DNA from 2 places in the Acidisarcina polymorpha genome. Region 2 is predicted to be linked to the other one. Evidence: riboswitches for the same ligand, from Rfam matches in the RefSeq annotation. Region 2 holds a riboswitch; the other holds the start of a gene.
The links. Region 2 has a riboswitch for cobalamin ahead of metE (5-methyltetrahydropteroyltriglutamate--homocysteine S-methyltransferase). Riboswitches for the same ligand answer to the same signal wherever they lie in the genome.
Positions count from the first base shown of each region.

Region 1: linked by a shared signal. The riboswitch ahead of cobU (bifunctional adenosylcobinamide kinase/adenosylcobinamide-phosphate guanylyltransferase) and the one ahead of metE (5-methyltetrahydropteroyltriglutamate--homocysteine S-methyltransferase) in region 2 are both predicted to bind cobalamin.

Region 1 is NZ_CP030840.1:5,494,943-5,498,240, reverse strand. It holds gene ACPOL_RS23405 (ATP-binding protein) at 1-1,397, shown strand, start outside; cobalamin riboswitch at 1,460-1,636, shown strand; gene cobU (bifunctional adenosylcobinamide kinase/adenosylcobinamide-phosphate guanylyltransferase) at 1,759-2,337, shown strand; gene ACPOL_RS23395 (cobyrinic acid a,c-diamide synthase CobB) at 2,334-3,298, shown strand, end outside.
Region 2 is NZ_CP030840.1:613,831-617,128, reverse strand. It holds gene metE (5-methyltetrahydropteroyltriglutamate--homocysteine S-methyltransferase) at 1-1,656, opposite strand, end outside; cobalamin riboswitch at 1,799-1,935, opposite strand; gene ACPOL_RS02745 (cupin domain-containing protein) at 2,216-2,737, opposite strand.

The DNA.
Region 1 (3,298 bases), 2.2 Mb from region 2:
CCGGGCACCTCGGCGACGCGTTACTTGACGCCGCCGCCAGCGGCGTCCATGTATTGGAGCGAGACGGGTTCAGCGCCAGTCATCCAGCGCAGTTCGTCCTGCTCGGAAGCATGAATCCGGAAGAAGGCTCTCTGCGTCCCCAGTTGCTTGATCGCTTCGCGCTATCGGTCACCGTCGCTGCTCCCGTTGATCTTGCCGAACGCCGGCTGGTTCTCGAGCATAGGATCGCTTTTGAGCACGATCCCGTTCAATTCACGGAGAGATGGTCCGGAGACCAGCAGGGGTTGCGCAATCGGATCGCCGCTGCCAGAGCCGCTCTCGACCAGACGGCTTGCTCGAGCGCCGTGCTTGGAGAGATCAGCGCCGCCGTATGCGAGCGTGGCGTCCGCTCGATGCGCGCTGATTTGGCGGTGGTGCGGGCGGCCATCGCTTATGCCGCTCTCAACGGCGATGCTTCGGTTGAGTCACTGCACGTTGCCGCGGTCTTACCGCTAGCCCTGAATCATCGACTGCGCGAGGGTGTGCGTTCGTCAACCCCGCAATATCCTCCGCAAGCAGCTCCGCAACAACCGTCTCCACCGGAGAATGCTCCGGACTCAGGCGCCGAACCTGCCATCGAACGCATCTTCCCTCCTCGCCTGGCGCAAACGCCGGCGATCGAGGCTAACTTTAGCGCAGTGGCTGGCAGCGGAGGAAGACCGAGGCTGGACGCATCGTTTCTAGGCCCAGTTGCTGGAAATAGGCGGTCGAGCGGACCCGTCGAGCTTGATCTGCTTGCCACTCTGAGTCATAGCCTGCGCGAGACCGGAAGTGCACAGCCACGGCTTGAGGATTTGCAGGAACGGGTGAGGAAATCACGCGCGGGAACCCGCTATCTCTTCGTGATCGATTCGAGTGGCTCCCACGCCGCTCAACAAAAGATGCGGACGGTTAAGGGCGCGATCTCCAGCCTGCTGACACGCTCGTTCAAGCGTGACGACGAAGTTGCCATGGTCGTGTTCCGGGGCGTCTCCGCTGAGGTGCTTCTGGAGCCGACACAGGTACTTGCTGACGCATTCACTAAGCTGGAATATCTTCCTACGGGTGGCCGAACCCCTTTGGCCGCCGCCCTCGATCTTGCGCGAAATTTGGTCACCCCATCCACACTCCTTATTCTGCTTACGGACGGCCGGGCCAATATTCCTCTTCATGGTGGAGATGCTTGGCAGGAAGCCGCAGAAATAGCCGCCGGGATCCACTGCAAGGCAATCGTCGTGGACACCGAGAGCGCGGGGCCGCGGGTTGGCAGATGCACTGAACTGGCGGAAATGATGGGCGCGCGTTACCTGACGCTCGGTGAACTTGGGCAGGCAGAGGATGCACCAATCGAGATCGCTCAAGCCAGGAATGGGCGATGACACGGAGGCTTGTTCAGGATCCAGTTGGAGGCTGTTTTGTGATACCGAGGCCTCTTCGATCAAGCTATACTTGGTTATCTGGTGTTCGGGAAGACGGTGTGAGTCCGTCACTACCCCGTAGCTGTATGCGCTGAGAACTTGGCAATCTATGTGAAGCCACTTGGGTCGAGGATCCTGGGAAGGCCGTCCGAGTTCGTTGATGCGTGAGTCAGAAGACCGGCCAGAAGATTCGGGCTTGATTCAACTTCGATGGGAGAGTTGAAGAGCATGCTTGCACGCCCTACATAGGCAGTGCAGCCGCTGCCTACACCTAAGTTCCCGCTCTGCTTTCCGCGCGTCGGAAGTCAGGAAGCAGCGTCACATGCAGCAGATCCAGGGAAGTCAGCAGATCCAAGGAAATTCGGTCATCCTTGTCTTAGGCGGCGTCCGCAGCGGCAAGAGCCGCTACGCGCAACAACTGGCGGATCAATCCAGCCGGGTCGTATTTGTTGCCACCGCGGAGCGGCGCGACGACGAAGAGATGCACCGTAAGATCGCCCGTCATCGCTCGGAACGGCCAGCCCACTGGATCACCGTCGAGGAGCCTCTCGCCGTCGGCCGAATCGTGCGTTCGCACGAGCGTGACTGCGACACGATCCTGGTCGACTGTCTCACCCTTTTTGGCTCCAACCTGCTCGAGTCCTACGAAAACGACGAACCCGGCTTGCAGGCCCAGATTGACGATCTCTGCATGGCGCTCAAAACGGTCCCATGTCGCGTGATTTTAGTATCGAACGAAGTCGGGAGTGGCGTTGTCCCCGCGTATGCACTGGGCCGCCGCTTTCGCGATCTGATCGGTGAAGTCAACCAGCGCGTTGCGGCGGTTGCTGATACCGTCCTGCTGATGGTTGCTGGATTGCCATTAACCATAAAAGGTTCGTTGGACGGAGCGCAACGATGAAAGGCTTCCTGATTGCGGGGACATCCAGCGGGGTCGGCAAGACGACCGTCGCGATGTCCATTACCGCGGCACTGCGCCATCGCGGCTATACGGTCCAGCCTTTTAAAGGCGGCCCGGACTTTCTGGACACCGGCCATCACACCCGAATCTCGGGACGAATCGCCCGCAATCTCGATACCTGGATGCTTAGCAAAGATGCCAATTGCGACGTGCTTCAACAGGCTTCCGTGGGAGCGGATATTCTCCTCGTGGAAGGCATGATGGGCCTCTACGACGGGAAGGACGGCGGGACAGAAGCAGGCAGCAGCGCCGAGATCGCGAAGCTGCTGAGATTGCCCGTCGTTCTGGTGCTCGACGCAAGCAAGAGCGCACGAAGCATCGCCGCGGTGGTACTCGGGTTTGAACTCTTCGATCCAGAGCTGCACCTGGCTGGAGTCATCCTCAACCGCGTCGCTAGCGGGCGTCACTTCGAGATGCTGCGAACAGCAATTGCCTCCTCCTGCAAAACCCCGATTCTTGGCTGGCTGCCGCGCGAGCCAGCGATCGCTATACCGGAGAGGCACCTCGGACTCTACACTCCAGAAGAATCGGAGACTGGTGAACCGCTTGAAAACCTCCTGGATCAAATGGCGGCGCTCGTAGAACAACACCTGGACATGGATCGGCTGCTTACGTTCGAATGCGGGCTCGATTGGAATCAGAACGCTGCTACATCAGCGCTGTCGAACTCCGGCAAAGTTCGCATTGGAGTTGCACGTGACCGGGCATTTTCCTTCTACTACGAAGACAATCTCGATCTGCTTCGCCGGCTCGGCGCGATGATTGTTCCCTTCAGCCCTTTGGAAGACACTTCCCTACCCCCGGATTTGGATGGGTTATATCTTGGTGGCGGCTATCCGGAACTGTATGCCGGCCATCTTGCATCGAATTCCGCAATGCTCGATGCAGTGAGGAGCTTTGC
Region 2 (3,298 bases):
CGGCCCGGTCAACATCCCCTTCATCGGCCGCTTCGTGAGAGATTGCGCGTAGCTCGACCACTCCACAGTGATCGGCTTCGGACGCGAGACGTCACCATAGATCACGGGTGGTTTCACGCACCTTGAACCGTAACTCTGCACCCAACCGTTCTCTGTAAACGCAAAGCCATCGAGGTACTCCGCGAAGTATTCGACCATGTCGTTGCGCTCAAACTCACCGTGCACTAGCACATCTAGGCCGATGCGCTCCTGCTCGCGGATGCAATGTTCCGTCGCTTTGCGCAGGAAATCCTCATACTGCTGGCGGCCGATGTGGCCGTGTTTGAACGCCGCGCGTTGCTGTCGGATGTCGGTCGTTTGTGGGAAGGAACCGATGGTCGTCGTCGGCAGCAGTGGAAGCTTCAGCCTTGCGTTCTGCAGTTCAGCTCGTTGTCCATATGGCCTTACACGAGTGAAGTCTCCCGCGGCGAGCGCTGCCAAGCGCTTGCGAACGGCGGTGTTCCTGCTGCTCTCCGCAACTTCGCGGTCGGCTACGGCAGCAGCATTTGCTTTCGTAGCTTCCTCATCGCTTGAGGCAAGCGCGACAAGCTCAAAAAGTTTTTCGCCCGAGAAGCGGAGCCAGCTCTTGATGCGTGGATCAAGCTTCTTCTCCGTTTGCAGATCGTGTGGCGTATGCAGCAGCGAGCATGACGTCGAAACAATGACGCGGCCGGGGCCCAACGCCTCTACCGCCAGGCGGATCAAGGGTTGAGTTGAAGCGAAGTTCGTCAGCCAGATATTGCGCCCACTCACTACCCCAAGACTAAGAGTCTGGTCGGTGCCGAGAGAGTCAATCACAGCCGAGACTTCTTCCGGTGCGCGGACGGCATCGATGTGCAGCCCTGCTGTGCAAAGGTCGACGGCGAGCGAGAGGTTGTCACCCAGGCCACCGAAAAAGGATGTGAGCATGAGCTTCACTGGAAGTTCATTGAGCTGGTTGTAAACGCTGCGGAAGGCCTGATTTTCAGATGGGCCGAGATCGGTCACGAGCATCGGCTCATCCATCTGGATGTCGGTCACACCCTCTGCGTGAAGTTCTGCGATGATCTGCCTGTAGACCTCAGTCAGCTTTGGAAGAAGCAGCGTGATGTCTACACCTGGCGCCGCCTTGCCAAGCAGCAGAAGCGTTACGGGACCAATCAGCACCGGGCGCGTTTCAATGCCAAGAGCGCGGGCTTCGCGAACTTCACTCAGCAGCTTGCTCGTGTTCGCCCGGAAGGTTAGGCCAGAGGTCCACTCAGGGACGAGATAGTGGTAATTCGTATCAAACCACTTTGTCATCTCCATCGCGGTCTGCTCTTCACTGTTGCGCGCCATAGCGAAATACTGCACAAGCGAATTGGGCGGGGCACCAAAGCGTTCCGGCGTGCCGCCAATCATTACCAGGGTGTCGAGCACCTGGTCGTAGAAGGAAAAATCATTGGAAGGGATAACGCTGATGCCCGCTTCCTTCTGGAGGAGCCAATGATCTTGGCGAAGCTTCTTCCCCATAGCAAGAAGTTCAGCTTCCGTCGTCTTGCCTTTCCAGAAAGACTCAAGGGCGAACTTCAGTTCGCGCTTGCCGCCCATGCGCGGGAATCCGAGAGAAGAAGTTCTTAGAGGGGTATTGCTAGTCATACGCGGTTCTCCTTAGAGCTGGAAAACCACCCATGCGCAGGCCGCAACGACATGCCTGCTGGCACGCGTTGTTGCAGTGTCTACCGTTCTAGTCCACGAGAGCGGCAGGCTCAAACGCACCCATGGTCAGCGACAAACGCTTCCATGGTGGTGGCGGCAGGCTGGTAGTCGGACTTCGGAGTGAACACTCCGTCACCGTTGCGGGACAGCGCCGGATTTACACCGGCTTCCCCATTCACAAACCACCCAAGAGTGATCTGACCTGCTCAACAAGTAGTCTATCGGAAATCTGTCAATCTCTATAAAGGTGTTTGATGGTCGTACTGTACGTTCAACCGCGACGGTGAAATAAGACTGGAGCCGCTTCTAGACCGCACGTAAGGCCACCAAGAAGTGACGACTTGCGTCCATGGCTTTGAGTGGAAGGTGCGAGAGGAAGCCGAGCGGAATCCCGGCTTCCTCAGTTGTTGAGAGCGATCTCTCATCAGCTCAGGCTTATTATTGGCTCTACTGTCCTCAGCGCAACAATGGCAGTCGTCCTTCTCTGCTGACCATCCTTTTAGGCGTGGTCTGCGACGACGTAGACCTGGTCCTTCTCCATTGACTTGAAGAGCTGCTCGAAATCTGCAGTCGAAAGTTGCGAAGGAAGGTAGTTCAGATCACCACCAGGGTTGATCGCATCTTTGAGCATGCGTTCATGATGATAGGTAGAAACACTCAGAAACCGCGCAGGTAGAGCACTTTTGTTAAAAAACGTGTGCGGTGCATTTGGGGGTGCCAGGATGCTATCGCCCGTCTCACACTGAATCCACTCGGCAGCCCCAGCATTATTCCAGCGGCAAAATGCAAGGCTCCCCTCAAGTAGATAAAAGAACTCCGGGTATGGATGCTTATGTAACGGCAGCCCGTTGCCGGCTCCAAGTGTCGTCTCATAGATAGAGAATGAATAGCCTGTGTTCGCGCCCTGGGCTTTCCAATTCAGTTGCCATTCGCCGATCTTAAGGATCGGACCTTGCTTTGCTTCCGTTTTCACAACGTTATGATTGATGACTTCTTCAGTAGGGGTGGTCGGTTGTAGCAATTTCAGGACTCCTTCAATGCGACGTAAGCCTTTTCGAGGCTAGAGTGGCAGGGACTTATAGCTAAAGACGCTCACGCCAACTTCGGTCTTCTCTGCTGTTTTATGTTGTCGTATCGCTAGAACTGGAGAACGCCGGCGCGAGTTGTTCGCATCTTCAACCTCATGTTTTGACGCAAGTGGTCCAGAATTGACCTATACTTTGCAGCAATCCTTCTATGCTCCGGGAGCATAGAAGGACTCTCATATGCGCCACATCATCTTGATCCGAGAGACGGTAACTCTTCAACGCCCGTCCGCAGTCCGGCGCCCGGTGGCGGCAGCCAAAGCCCTACCTACTAAGTATCATTTGATACCCACAAGGAATCTAAGATCTCCTTAAAATACAGGCGTATGAGAATCGTGACATCCAAGTATCCTCGAAGATGGGCCAGCCAGTCCCTAGGCGCACTTGGTGCTTGTACGATACTCCTAGTAGCGCTGTTCATGGCCGGAGCGAGCTGGAACCTCATCGTTCAGAAGCGCTTATTGGCACTCAATCCCCCACCTGGGAGGTTCTACCTG